DNA from 2 places in the Pseudarthrobacter sp. WHRI 8279 genome. Region 1 is predicted to be linked to the other one. Evidence: riboswitches for the same ligand, from Rfam matches in the RefSeq annotation. Region 1 holds a riboswitch; the other holds the start of a gene.
What was found. A riboswitch is a leader RNA that binds a small molecule or an ion and turns the genes downstream of it on or off. The one in region 1 is predicted to bind cyclic di-AMP.
Positions count from the first base shown of each region.

Region 2: it holds a riboswitch for cyclic di-AMP, as region 1 does, so the genes downstream of both, ABRP28_RS19820 (M23 family metallopeptidase) here and ABRP28_RS05960 (LysM peptidoglycan-binding domain-containing protein) in region 1, are expected to answer to the same signal.

Region 1 covers NZ_CP168162.1:1,322,182-1,329,249, forward strand. Annotated here, with positions in the region: gene ABRP28_RS05940 (DNA alkylation repair protein) at 1-497, opposite strand, end outside; gene ABRP28_RS05945 (TraR/DksA C4-type zinc finger protein) at 494-853, opposite strand; gene ABRP28_RS05950 (lytic transglycosylase domain-containing protein) at 873-2,153, opposite strand; gene ABRP28_RS05955 (dienelactone hydrolase family protein) at 2,344-3,324, opposite strand; cyclic di-AMP (ydaO/yuaA leader) riboswitch at 3,598-3,799, shown strand; gene ABRP28_RS05960 (LysM peptidoglycan-binding domain-containing protein) at 3,803-4,648, shown strand; gene ABRP28_RS05965 (protein adenylyltransferase SelO) at 4,783-6,258, opposite strand; gene ABRP28_RS05970 (APC family permease) at 6,255-7,068, opposite strand, start outside.
Region 2 covers NZ_CP168162.1:4,311,362-4,318,429, reverse strand. Annotated here, with positions in the region: gene ABRP28_RS19825 (NlpC/P60 family protein) at 45-740, opposite strand; cyclic di-AMP (ydaO/yuaA leader) riboswitch at 811-984, opposite strand; gene ABRP28_RS19820 (M23 family metallopeptidase) at 1,121-1,945, opposite strand; cyclic di-AMP (ydaO/yuaA leader) riboswitch at 1,956-2,197, opposite strand; gene ABRP28_RS19815 (metal-dependent transcriptional regulator) at 2,304-2,999, opposite strand; gene serC (phosphoserine transaminase) at 3,303-4,433, shown strand; gene ABRP28_RS19805 (DUF3027 domain-containing protein) at 4,619-5,344, opposite strand; gene ABRP28_RS19800 (cold-shock protein) at 5,351-5,734, opposite strand; gene ABRP28_RS19795 (hypothetical protein) at 5,960-6,193, shown strand; gene ABRP28_RS19790 (helicase-associated domain-containing protein) at 6,204-7,068, shown strand, end outside.

The sequences.
Region 1 (7,068 bases):
GCGGCGCGCAGCTGGCTGTCGGAGTCCGTCCGCCATCGGGCCAGGACAACATCTGCGCGCTGCCGGTCCCGTCCGCCGAGCCGCGCCAGGAAGGGCGCCACGACGTCGGCCAGCAGCGGTTCGGTCAGTTCCCGGGTCCCGGCGGACCGCAGGAACCCCTCGATGCGGGTCAGGTCCGAGTGGCGAAGGAGCTGCACCCTGGTTTGCAGCAACACAATGGCGGCGAGCCGGCGTTCAAAAACCGGCTTGGCACCTGGCCGGGGCTGGCCCCACAGGGCGGATGCCAGCTGCACAACGGCGTCGTGGTCAAAGTCCTTGTACTTCCGCAGGACGTCGCGGACGGTTCCGCGGACCGCGCCCACCGAGGAGCCGTACGAGGAGAGCCGGCCGCCCAGCCTGCCCTCGACGTCGTCCGCCCGGTACCACGCGCCCTCATTCTGCAGAGTGCGGTCAACGAATTCTGCAGCAGCCATCACCGGGCCGGCGCCGCTGCTCACTGGTTGCGGCCTGCCGATGCGTGGCGGATGCAGAACGGGGTCCAGGGGCGTGCCTCCAGCCTGCCTTCGGCAATGGCTTCCCCGCAGACGGCGCAGGTCCCGTACGTGCCGGCAGCGATCCTGGCCAGGGCTGCGTCAACCTGGTCCAGCCCCGCACTGCTTTGCTTCAGCAGGGCCGCCGCCTGGGACAGCTCGAAGGCGATGGTGGAGCCTTCGGGGTCGTGTTCGTCGTCCACGTTCGAATCCTGGCGCGCCGAGTTGGCGGCGGCGATGTCCGCACGGAGCGCCGGAAGCAGGGCCACCTTCCGTTCCCGCTCCTCCTCGAGCAGCATCCGGAAGCGTTCATAGTCGGGCATGGGAAAAGCCTACGCGGGGTCAGTACCAGTTCTTTGCCATGGAGTGGTTCCAGGCGGCGCAGGGCGAGCCGTAACGCTCCCGGATGTAGCCCAGTCCCCAGTCGACCTGTGTCCGGTAACTGGTCAGCCAGTCGGCGCCGGCACTTGAATACTTACCCGGCGGCAGGGCCTGGGCGATTCCGTAGGCGCCGGAATAGGGGTTTGTGGCGGTGGTCAGCCAGTTCGATTCCTTGGTCCACAGCTGGGCGAGGCAAAGGAACTGGTCCTGGCCCCAGCCGTGCGCGCCCAGCCTGCCGGAGGCGTAGTTTTTGGCTCCTGCCGGGTCATTGACCGCGCCGCCGGGAAGGGAAGGCACGACGACGGGCGGCGGGCTGGGCGGGGCGGGCGCCGGGACTGCAGGGGAAGGAAGTGCCGGGGCAGGGTTTGCCGGAGCCGGAGCGGGAGCGGGATCAACCGGGGCGGGACCAGCCGGGGCGGGCGCAGGACCAGCAGGCGCGGGGCGGGCCGGAGGCGCCGGACGGGCTGCGGGCAGCGCCGGTTCCCTGGCAGCCGCGTCGGCCTGCCGGCGGGACTGCTCTTCGGCGGCGGCCCGTTTGGCCGCCTGGGATGCCTCGTAGGCGGCGCGCGCCGCCTCGCCTTGCCGGTACGCGTTCTCCACCTCCGCCGTCGTACCTTTGAGCGACGCCAACTGCGCTGTCAGCTGCGCGCCCCGCTCCTTTTCGTCCGCCGACTTGCGGGCCAGGCCGTCCTGGGCCGAGCGGGCCGCTCCGAGCCTGGCTTCGGCTTCAAGGGCCAGCCGTCCGCGCTCATCCTTTGCGGCCTGTTCCTGGGCAGCCAGTGCAGCAGAAATTTCCCCTGCGGCCCGCGCCTTATGCACGAGCGCGGCGGTCTTGTCCCCCACGATCTGCACCACGTTGAGCCCGTGTACGGTGTTGGCCTGGACAGCGTCCAGGGCAACAAAGAACCCCATGTTCGTGCCGCCGGTCTTGTATGACTGGGCCGCCAGCGCACCAAGTTCCTTCCTGTACTGGACCAGCTCCGAGTCAGCCTGTGCGGCCTGCGCTGCAAGGGCCTCCACCCTGGCGGCGGCGGCCTGCAATGCCGCGTCGGTGCCTGCATACTCCGCCGCCGCCTGCACCGCAGCGGAGCCGGCGGCCTCGGATTGCTCCTGGAGGCTGTAGAGCAGGCCATCAATCTTGGCGATTTCCGCGGCCTTTCCGGCCTCGCTTTCCTTCGCGCCTTGCACCTCCTCCCAGGACGGGTAATCCCCGGGACTGCTGTCCGCGGAGGCTGCCGGCACCAGCCACAGACTTCCTGCCAGGGCACACGAAAGAAGCGCCACGGGCAGGGGCGCCCTGGATTTGGTAACGAACCGGGACATAGTCCGGAAGCCTACCGCCTTGATCGGCAGGTTGAAGGCGGACGTTTCTACATCGTTATGGAGCGGAGGAAGTTCCGTTTCATCGACCAGGGCCGGGACGCGGGTTTTTTTACAGGTGCTGGTCAAACCAGGCAAGGGTGTCGTTCCACGCGGCCGTGGCCTGGGCTTCGTTGTAGCGGTCCCCGGTGTCGTTGTGGAAGGCATGGTCCACGCCGGGGTAGACCGTGAGCTGGTGGACAACGCCGGAGGCTGCCAGCGCATCCTTGAGTGCAGGCATAGGGCCGGTGATGCGTTGGTCCAGTTCAGCGTAGACGCCGAAAACGGCTGCCCTGATGTCCGGCACTTTGGCCAGGTCCGGGGCGGGCCCGTAAAACGCCGCGGTGGCTTTCAGCCCGTCCAGTTCCGCTGCCGCCTGCCAGGTGATGCCGCCACCGAAGCAATAGCCGGTCATGGCGATGCGTCCGCCATCCACGAAGTCCTGGGCCTGGAGATACTCCAGGGCTGCTGCGAAGTCGGCCACGTGCCGCTGGGCGCCGGCCTGGGTGAGGGCGCCGGGTACGGCGTCGCGGTCCATTCCGGCCGTCCCGCCTTCACGGCTGAGCAGGTCAAGCGCGAGGGCGGCGTACCCCTCCTTCGCGAAGCGGCGGGCCACGTCTTCGATGTGGGGCGTCAGTCCGCGGTTCTCGTGGCAGATCAGCACGGCAGGACTGCGACCGTCCCGCTCCGGCCTGGCCAGGTAGGCACTGACGGAGGCGCCGCCGGACGGAAACTGGACGGACGCCGTCGTCAATCCTGGCGCCCCCTCCGGAACGGAGAGCGGGCTCTTTGCCCCGGGGACCGCACCCGATCCCGCAGTCCCGAGGGTCCCGGCAGCGGACGTAGGGGACGGTTCCGGGGTGGGCATGGGATCGGTGCTCCGCGGCACCTCGCTGGGGGTACAGCCCACCAGCAGCATCGCCGCCGACGCTGCCGCCATGCTGCCGGTAATGAAGGCAACCCGCCGGGTAAAGGTGCGCTGGCTCAGCGCGCCGGACTTGTAATCGTCGAAGAATTCCTCAATCAGGTATCTCTCATACTTGCCAAGCTGCATCGCAATGCCTCCTCGTGGGGTGCCGAACATACTCCTCCCCGGGCACGTGAAGAACAAGGTCGCCGGGCAGGCTCGGTCCCTCCTTAACGTCTTTGTGATAAATAACACGTCCCCACAAATCGGCGCGCCTGCCCGCCCGGGCTGGAACGCCGTGGCACCGGGAAATCCAGTTGATTGCGTAATCGAGAGCCGCGCCTCGCATGTTATCTAAATGTGACAATGGGTGGTAAGTCGGGTTATGGTCTTCAGGTGTCCCTCCCAGACGGGACATTCCCCGTCAGAATGCCGAGCCCTGCCACTGACCCGGGAACCAACGCTTTCCAGCTGGCAGGGACGGGGGAACCAAGTTTCCGCGGCCTTTTGAAGGCCTTGGGGTTAAGTCGATAGCGCGTCCGTTCCCTTCGGAGGTGTTGCCGGCCGGGTATCTCCAACCCGAACCCGACAGCTCACCCCGCAGGCATGGGAGAGGCGATCAACTGTGTCAAAAAATTCCACCACCGCCCGTCACCGCGCAACCCCGGCCCGCTCCATCGCGATCGAAGGACTGGCTGTTTCGGCCAAGTCCCTGGGCCGTCCGGCTCTCGCCGTGGCAGCAGCCTCCGGCATTGCCTTCGGCGTCGGAGCCCCGGCTCACGCCGGTGTGAACGGTCCGGACACCACCGAGACCGCTAGCGTCCAGGCTTACGCCGCCCCTGCTCCGGCAGCCGCGGCCCCCGCCGCGGCAGCCGGCAACACCCACACGGTTGTATCGGGCGACACCCTTGGTGCCATTGCCACCGCTTACGGCGTCAGCCTGAATGACGTCCTGTCGGCCAACGGGCTTTCTGTCTCCACGATCATCTACCCCGGTGACCAGATCCAGATTCCCGCCGCCGGAACCGCTGCTGCCGCCCCGGCCGCAGCCTACGTTGCACCTGCTGCAGCACCGGCACCGGTCCAGACCGCTGCTGTTACCACCCCGGCTAACACCGGCATGAACATGTCCTACGCGTCCGCCCCGGTTGCAGCCACCGGCAGCGGCGCCGGAGCAGCCATCCTGGCCAACGCCTACGGCCAGCTGGGCCAGATCCAGGACTGCACCGCCATGGTGGAGAAGGCCCTGCGCACGGTCGGCAAGTCCGTCGGCGACCTTGCCCCCGGCCAGTTCTACCAGTACGGCACCACCGTGGGCACCCCCGCCCCCGGCGACCTGGTGATCACCGCCGGCCACGTGGGCGTCTACGCCGGCGACGGCCAGGTTGTCAGCGGCGGCGTGAACGGCAACCAGACCGAGGTTCACTCCATCAGCTGGCTCAGCGGCGCTTCCTTCGTCCGCGTGGCATAGTCACCACGGACACAGGCGCAGCTGGCCCGTAAGGGCCAGGCCACTCGAGACAAGGGCGGCAGCCGGGTTCTCCCGGCTGCCGCCCTTGTTCTGTCTCCCCGGGACTTCCTCCGCGCGGTTCTCCCGTGCCCGCCTCAGGTACCGCAGAAGGTCCGGTAGGTGCCGAAGTCTTCCGGCGGACCTTCGGTATAGCGCTCCAGCCCCTCGCGTTCCTCGAACGGGGACCTCACCACCTCCAAAAGGCGGCTGAAGGGGCCCATGTCCCCCTCCGTTGCTGCTGCCAGCGCTTCCTCCACCAGATGGTTCCGGGGAATGTACACCGGGTTGACGCTGTCCATCAGACCGGCGTCGGGCTTGAGGCGGGCCCAGCGCTCAGCCCAAGCATCAAAGGCGGCGAGGTCCAGGACCATGCCTCGCGCCGGCCTGGTGTTTCCCCTGGCTGCCTGGCCAAGGCTCCGGAAGAACTGTGTGTAATCGACAGGTCCGTCCTTGAGCAGGCCGATGACCCCGTCCACCAGTTCCGATGCCTCGTCGCCTTCTTCACTTCCGGCCGGGCCGGCGGCGATGCCCAGCTTTGCCTTCATGCCGTCGAACCAGGCGTCGCTGTACTGGCTGCGGAACTTCCCCAGCGCCTCCACTGCGGGCGCGACTGCCTGTTCCTGGTCCTCGTGGAAGAGCGGCAGCATCGCCTCCGCCAGCCGCGCCAGGTTCCACTCGGCCACCACCGGCTGGTTGGCGTAGGCGTAGCGCCCGCCGACGTCGATGGAGCTGTACACGGCACCGGGGTTGAAAGCATCCATGAAGGCGCAGGGCCCGTAGTCGATGGTTTCGCCCGAAATGGTCATGTTGTCCGTGTTCATGACGCCGTGCACAAACCCCACCAGCATCCACCGGGCCACCAGCCCGGCCTGGGCAGCCACCACCGAGGCGAACAGTTCCAGGTAGGGATTTTCGGCCTGCGCTGCGGCCGGGTAGTGCCTGCTGATGGCGTGGTCCGCGAGCCGGCGCAGGAGCTCCATGTTGTCCGTGGCCCGGGCATATTGGAAACTGCCCACCCGGAGGTGGCTGCTGGCCACCCGGGCGAGGACGGCGCCGGGCAGCATGGTGTCCCGCCGCACCGGGCGTCCTGTGGCCACAACGGCCAAAGCCCGTGTGGTGGGAATGTTCAAGGCATGCATTGCCTCGCTCACCAGGTATTCGCGCAGCATGGGGCCGACGACGGCGCGGCCGTCGCCTGCCCGGGCAAAAGGTGTGCGGCCGGAGCCTTTGAGGTGCACGTCCCGCAGACGGCCGCCGCCGTCCGGCAGTTCGCCGAGCAGGAGTGCCCGGCCGTCGCCGAGCAGCGGCGAGTAACCGCCGAACTGGTGCCCGGCGTATGCCTGGGCCACGGGCGTGGCGCCGGCCGGGACATGGTTGCCCAGGAGGAGCCGAACGCCTTCGGTGGTCCGCAGGTATTCGGGAGCCAGCCCCAGCTCACCGGCCAGTGCTTCGTTAAGGACCAGGAGCGAGGGTTCCGGCGCTTCCTCTGCCTGCCAGGGAACGGAGAGTTCCGGGAGGTCGCGGGCAAAAAGGCCTTCGAAGGTGACAGTTGATTCTGCTGCTGCAGTCATGGATCAACCCTATCGCCGTCGTTGGCGCGCCGGTTGATCAGCCAGGTGATAAGCCACAGGATGACTCCAATGGCCATCAGTCCGCCGGCAATCTGGTACTGGATGATGTTCCTGCCGACCCACGGGCCGGCCAGGAAGGCGCAGAGCAGCGCGGCCACGAGCGGCAGAGGGCCCGGGGATGTGAAGAACACTTTGCGGTGGGGATCCCGCTTGCGGCGCAGCACCAGGCAGGCCACGTTGACCACCGTGAAGACACAAAGCAACAGGAAGGCGGTGGTGCCGGACAGGTTGGCCACGATGTTGCTTTCGGGATCACTGGTGACATACAGGATGAGGCCCAGGGCCAGGACAGTGGAGAAGGCGATCCCCGCCCACGGGGTGCGCCGGACCGGAAGGACTTTCCCCAAGGCGCCGGGCAGGACGTGCTGGCGGGCCATGCCGTAAATCAGCCGGCTGGCCATGAGCATGTTGATGAGTGCCGTGTTGGCGACGGCGAAGACGGCCAGGAAGGGGAAGACCCTGTCGATCGGGAAGTCCGGCGAGCCCTTGTGGACCACTTCCAGCAGGGCAGCGCCTTCAGCTTCCCGGATGCCCTCGAGCTCCGTGGGCGAAAGGACGCTCACCACGGACACAGCTACCAGCATGTACAGCAGCACTGCTATGCCCAGGCCGGTGAGCATGGTGCGGGGAAAGATCTTTTCGGGGTTCTGGGTCTCTTCCACCATGTTGACCGAATCCTCGAAGCCCACCATGGCGAAGAACGCGATGGACGTCGCTGCGGTCACGGCGAGGAAGAGCCCCTTGTCCTGG
Region 2 (7,068 bases), 1.4 Mb from region 1:
AAAGGGGTGCAAAGAAATAGTTCTTGGGCCCGAAGGCCCAAGAACTATTTGTTGATCGTGAAGAAGGCGGAGCTTCCGGTGGCGGCTACCGAGTGGAGGAGCGTGCCCTGGGAGGGGTTGAGCGCGCTGATCATCATGCCGTTGCCCACGTAGATGCCCACGTGCGCGCCACCGTTCTGCATAACCAGGTCACCCGGCTGCGGAGTGGAGGTGGGCGTCATTGCGGTCCAGGCGTTGACGCGCGGGATGCTGATGCCGGCCTGGGCGTAGACCCACTGGGTGAACCCTGAGCAATCCCAGCCGTTGGGGGTGGTGCCTCCCCAGACGTAGGGACGGCCGATGCCGGTGTATGCGAGTGCGGCAATGCCGGAGGTGGAGGCCGAGGAAACCGTCTCTGCCAGCTTCTCAGCTGCAGCTTCGGGAGCCGCTGCGGTGGAGGCCGTCCGGGTAGCGGCAGCAGCGCGGTCCTCCGAATCGGTGGACTGCGCCCGCACGGGAGCCGGCTTCGGTGCGGCGGTGGTCTTCACCACGGGACGCTCGAAGGAGACAGTCGCGGTGGGTGCTGCGGTGACCGCCAGGGCGGACTGGGCAGACCCGGACTCGGTGGAAGCGGAAACGCCGGCGGTGGTGTCCGCGGCGTTGGCAGGCAGGCCCATGCTGAGGATGAGACCGGAAGCAGCTGCGATAACCGCAGCCTGGCGACCTACTGTCCCGGCATTGGCACTAACAGCCTTGGACACTGTGTCCAAGGGGTTGGTACGAACCGTTTGCGCACGGTGGCGCGCAGAATGATGGCGTGAAGACACGAAGGTAGCCTCTCCCAATGCCTGCGAGGTGAGCTGTCGGATTCGGATGGGAGTCACCCGGCCGCGCGGCTTCCAAGGAAGTTTTGCGACTTAACCCCAAGGCCTTCGCTGAAGCAAAGACCAAAATTGGTTCCCCCGCCCCTGCCAGACGATGAAATGCGAACGGACCTTGAGCGGTGGCAGAGCTAGGCAATCCGCACAAGAGCGTCAACTTCGGAAAAGTTGACGCGAGTTAGACGGTACAGCAGTTTTCGGTGAATGTCACATTCAGGTCACGGCGGGTCACGATGATTCGATAGCAAACCATCATTTGACTACAGCCAGCCCGTGGGATCGACGACTTCGCCGTTGACCTGCACCTCGAAGTGAAGGTGGCAGCCGGTGGAAGCACCCGTGGTTCCGCTGAGGGCCAGGACATCGCCCCGGGAGACCGTCTGTCCCTCCGTGACGCTGATGGACGAAAGGTGGTTGTACGTGGTTTCCAGGCCGTTGCCATGGTCCACCACCACCCGGTTTCCACCGCCGTACTGGTGCCAGCCCACGAACGTTACGGTGCCGGTGGCAGCCGCCAGCACCGAGGTGCCGCATTGGGCAACGTAGTCCTGGCCGCGGTGGAAGTCACCCGCGCCGCCGGTGATGGGGCTGACCCGGTAACCGAACGCGGAGGCAGTGGAGAGCGCGGCCAGCGGAGCGCCGAGGCTTCCGGCCGAGGCCGCGCGGGACACCGAACCTGCGGACTGGGCGCTGAGCAGCTGCTTCAGCTTGCCATCGGGGTCTGCCTGGGTCACCACGGCAGAGCGGCTGAAGTCGATCTGGGCGCCGGCCTCCGCGGATACCTGCGGCTGCGGGGTAACAGCAGATGCTGCCACCGGGGTAACGCCGCTTGCGTTGTCGGTTGCCATGACGGGACTTGTTGCCGGAACGGTCACTGTCAACACCAGGCCGGTGGCAGCAAGAGCGATTCCGGCCTTCTGTGCGATCCCGCTGGCTGCGGCAAATTCGGTGATCTGCCGGAAGGGTCCTCGACGGCGGCGGGCGTCACGGTGCGGATCGCGGGGGCGTTCCGTGGTGATGACCTCGACAACGCGCGGCGTTGAAACGGGAGACGCCGCGCGGCGGCGCCCCTTGGGGGTCTCTATGGACAAGAAGGGTTCCTCTCTGGAAAGCCTGCGAAGTTAGCTGTCGGATTCGGGTCAGAGAGTTCAAAGACCCGGTCCGCCTAGGCAAGCCCGGCACAGAGGTATCCCCGGAAGGATCCTTCACTGGAAGAGGCTTGCTGCTGACGGACTTCACCCCAAGGCAGTCCCCCGTCTGCCGGTTGTGGTTCCCCCGCCTCTGCCAGTAATGACTCGTGCACCTGATCCGCTGGCAGAGCTCGGCTCCGGATCAGGTAACGCTTTAGTATCTACGCTTGCGTTTAACTATAGGGCCAGAAGGCTCGAAGTAACAATTCCGTTATCTTTGGCTGATGCGCTCCGAGCGGGTACAACGGGAGAGTTACCGGATGGCGACGAAGACGTGGGCCGCCACCTCAGGCGGCAACTCCAGCGCACCTTCGATGCCGGGCACCCGGACCGAAATGTAGTCCCCCACCCGCTCCAGCGAGACTGCGGCTCCCGGACGGATTCCGCCCTCATCCAGCTGGACCAGCAGCTCGGGCTCCACCTGGATCGGCTCAGCCAACCGGCTTACGGTCACCTCCGACGCCGGGCCATAGGACTTCATTGCTTCAAGCAGGCTGATGGCGCCGTCAGCGAAGCCTGCGGACGCCTGGCCCCCAAGGGCAGCCAGGCCAGGGATAGGGTTTCCGTACGGTGACTCGGTCGGATGGTCAAGCAGTTCGTAGATGCGCCGCTCCACGCGTTCGCTCATAACATGCTCCCAGCGGCAGGCTTCGTCATGGACGTACGCCCAGTCCAGGCCGATAACGTCCGCCAGCAGCCGCTCCGCCAGCCGGTGCTTGCGCATCACTTCGGTAGCGCGCTTCCGGCCGGTTTCCGTCAGCTCCAGGTGCCGGTCGCCGGAGACAACCACCAGGCCATCCCGCTCCATCCTGCCGATGGTCTGGGAGACCGTGGGTCCTGAGTGGCGCAGGCGTTCGGCGATCCGGGCCCGGAGGGCAACGATGTTCTCTTCCTCAAGCTCCAAGATGGTCCGAAGGTACATCTCCGTAGTGTCGATCAGATCCGTCATCCAGCTCAGCTCCTCGAGCGCAGTACCTTGCGTTGTCCCACCGTATATCGCCATCCGCGCGACGTAGTCCGTTGGAAAGCTTAGCCTATTTTGACTTTGTCCGAATAGTTGGCGGCCGCCGCCGGGGCCCGTCCCAACGTCTTGGTCTCTGTCTCAATTTCTGGACTATGACGGTGCCGGTTCCCGCCCCACCGCCTGTTCAGGCAGAATGAGGGGGGCCGAAAGTCGCAGTCACAGCCGACTGTCCGCCAACCAACCACCCGTCCGGACCCCAACCGCGTCCACGCCGACATTGGAGCACCTGTGAGCGAAAACAGCATCACTATTCCCGCCGACCTCCTGCCCAAGGACGGACGGTTCGGCGCCGGCCCGTCAAAGGTCCGGCAGGAGCAGATCGATGCGCTTTCCGCTGCTTCCAAAACCATCCTCGGAACCTCGCACCGGCAGGCTCCGGTGAAAAACCTGGTCGGGTCCGTACGCGAGGGCCTCAGCCAGTTCTTCCGTGCCCCCGAGGGCTATGAAGTGGTCCTCGGCGTCGGCGGTTCCACTGCGTTCTGGGACATTGCCAGCTTCGGCCTGGTGGAGCAGAAGGCCCAGCACCTCTCGTTCGGTGAATTCGGGTCCAAGTTCGCTGCCGCCACCAACAAGGCGCCCTTCCTGGATGCCTCATCAATCATCAAATCCGAACCAGGTACGCGCCCTGCTGCCCAGGCTGAAGCGGGTGTCGATGCCTACGCCTGGCCGCAGAACGAGACTTCCACGGGCGTCTCCGCCCCCGTGAAGCGGGTAGCGGGTGCCGACGAGGGCGCGCTGGTGCTGGTCGACGCGACGTCGGCCGCCGGCGGCCTGGACGTGGACGTGGCGGAGAGCGACGTCTACTACTTCGCCCCGCAGAAGAACTTTGCCTCCGACGGCGGACTCTGGCTTGGCCTGTTCTCCCCCGCCGCCCTGGACCGCGCGGCGCGTATCAAGTCCACCGACCGCTGGATCCCCGATTTCCTCGACCTGCAGACCGCAATCGACAACTCACGGCTGAACCAGACCTACAACACGCCGTCGCTGTCCACCCTGGTGACACTGGATGCACAGGTGCAGTGGCTGAACGCCAACGGCGGCCTGGACTTCGCCGCCGCGCGCACTGCCGATTCCGCCGGCCGCATCTACAGCTGGGCCGAAGCTTCCGAATTCGCCACCCCGTTCGTCACCAACCCGGACGAGCGCTCCAACGTCATCGCCACCATCGACTTTGACGAGTCAGTGGATGCAGCCGTGGTGGCAAAGGTCCTGCGGGCCAACGGCGTCGTGGACACCGAGCCCTACCGCAAGCTCGGCCGCAACCAGCTGCGCATTGCCACTTTCGTGGCCATCGAGCCCGACGACGTTTCTGCGCTGCTGGCCAGCATCGACTTCGTGGTGGGCGAACTGCGCAAGTAGCGGTCCGCCGGCAGTCCGGCCGCGGCTCACCAAAGGGTCGCGGCTCACCGAACTGGGGGCGTTACCGAGCTGCCGGGCCTTACCGAGCTGGGCAGGGCATTAATGTACGACGGCGCCGCCCGGGAACAGTTCCGGGCGGCGCCTTTGTGTACGTGGTGAAGACTGCGTCCTGGGGTGCGGCCTGCCTAAGGCTTGGCGGCGCTGTCTTCAGTGGGCTGGGCTTCTACGGGCTGGGCTTCTACAGGCTGCGCTTCCGCGAACGGGCCGGGCGCACCAGGGGCGGCGGCTCCGGCTTCAGCAGGCCCAACGACGGGCCCGGTTCCGGCAGGCTCCGTTGCGGCCGCGTCCTGGCTCCCGGCCCCCGGGGCGCCGTCATGGGCCTCGCCTTCTGCCGGATTGGTTTCCTGCCCGCCAGTTTCCGGTTTCCCTACCCGTACCTGGTCCTGCTCCTGGTCCTGTTCCTGCTCGTCCTCGGGCCGGACGCGTTCAGCCCACGGCACCCACTCCGGGGCAAGGATCGAATCTTCCGACGGCAGCAGGCCGAGCTCGCTGACCGTGACCACCTTGGAGCGGGAGTTGCGGGTAAGTACCGCATACCACTGCCAGCCCAGGTAGCCAGGCAACCTGGATTCAAACAGGTGCGTTACCAGGCGGTCGCCCTCGCTTTTGGCAGCCAGATGGCGGCCAATGGTGGGCGCAGCCGTTATTTCCTCCACAGCCGAACGCGCCGTGTCCACGGCAGCGGCGAGGAAGGCATCCGGCTTCCCTGTGCGCCATGCCGGGACGCCCGCTCGGCGCTTGGACACAGCCCTGGCCCCTGCAACGGCCGGGCCGGCGGCGCCCGGGCCACCCGTCGTCGTGCCGTCCTGTTCCGGCACAGCTGGGACCGGCTGTTCAGCTTCGGGGTTCATCAGTGCCTAAACGTCCAGCTCGTCGGCAACCTTACGCAGGGCAGCGGCGATGGCCTTGCCCTTGTTGCCTTCCGGGTATTTGCCTGCGGAGAGGGTTCCGGACAGATTGTCCAGGACCGTCACCAGATCCTGCACGAGAGGAGCGAGGTCCTTGGCACTGGGCCGCTTTGCCTTGGCAATGGAGGGTGTCTTGTCCAGCACGCGCAGGCCCAGGGCCTGGGCGCCCTTCCGGCCGTCAGCCACACCAAATTCAACCCTGGTGCCGGCCTTAAGCTCTGTTACGCCCTCGGGCAGCGACGATTTAGGCAGGAATACCTCCTGGCCGTCCTCGCCCGCGAGGAAACCAAAGCCCTTGTCCTTGTCATACCACTTGACCTTGCCGGTAGGCACGTAATCAACCTTCTTCGTTCTGCGTCTTTTGACACGGCCGCCCGCCACCGCATCCGCATTGCTGTGCGGGTTTAGGGTATGGCGGCTGCAGACCGTGTTGGTCTATCCCTCAAGGTTATCCTGCCCACCGCCCTATTCCTGCTTTAACCCGCCCCGCAGAGCCATTCAAGGGCTCCGCGGAGCAACGTTCACGCCGGAGGGTGCGGGAGCTGTAGCGTTACGTCCATGACACCCTCGCGTTATCGGCGTGCCCTGATGATCACCGCCGCAGCTGTCGCCGTGCTCTCCCTGGTGGCGGTAGGGGCTGTGATGGCTTTGGCTTTCGCGGGGTCAGTGGCCCCCGCCTGGGTGACGTACTCGGCGCTCTACGGCCTGCCGCTCGCCTTCCTCCTGATGCTTTTCCTGGTTCTGGACAGCGTTGCCGGGCGGCGCCGGGCAGGAAAGCCGGACCAGCGGTAACGTTGGACTGATGTCCCTCATTCGCGCGTTGAGCAAGGAGCTGGAGGCACGCAGCGACGATTCCCTGCGTGCGCTGTTCGACGCCCGGCCGGACCTCATTTCTCCGCCTGTCCCCGACTTCAGTGCCCTCGCGGCGCGGGCCAGCGCCCGGCTCAGCGTGCAGCGTGCGCTGGAGCGGCTTAACAGGCCACAAATGCAGGTCCTCGAAACACTGCACCTGTGCACCAATACGGACACCGGGCACAGCGCCTCGGCGGCCGGACTCCGCAAAATGATTCCGGGATCGTCGGGAGCCGCGGTTGAGCGGATCCTGCATACGCTGCAGGAGCTGGCGCTGGTGCACCGCGCCGAGCCTCCGCACGGGACCCCGGATTCTGCGGCAAAACAGCGCCACTACCTGCCAGTGGGTTCCTTGAAGGACGTGGTGGGGATCTATCCCGCCGGGCTGGGCAGGAGCTACACGGAACTCGTCCGGCTGCAGCCTGCCTTCGCGCAGCGCGTTGTCCAGCTGGTCTCCGAGCTGCACCGCAGCGGCGTGGCCATCCATGACGCCACCACGCCCATGGAGGCCGCGCTTGCGCTGCAGCACTGGACTTCCTCTCCTGACGCCCTCAACAGCATCCTGTCTACTGCCCCGGAGCGGACGACGGCGCTGCTCGCCAGGTTCCGCAACTGGGCTATGGGCGCAGTCCCCCAGGCACAACGCAAGGCTTCCATCACCACGGAGGGGTCCGACGTCGGGCCCGTCGACTGGCTGCTGGCACGCGGACTGCTGGTGCCGCTGGACGCCGCGCACTTGGAGCTGCCCCACAGCGTGGGGCTCTCACTGCGCGGCGGGGCGATCATCAATGATTTCACTTTGCAGCCCCCCGTCC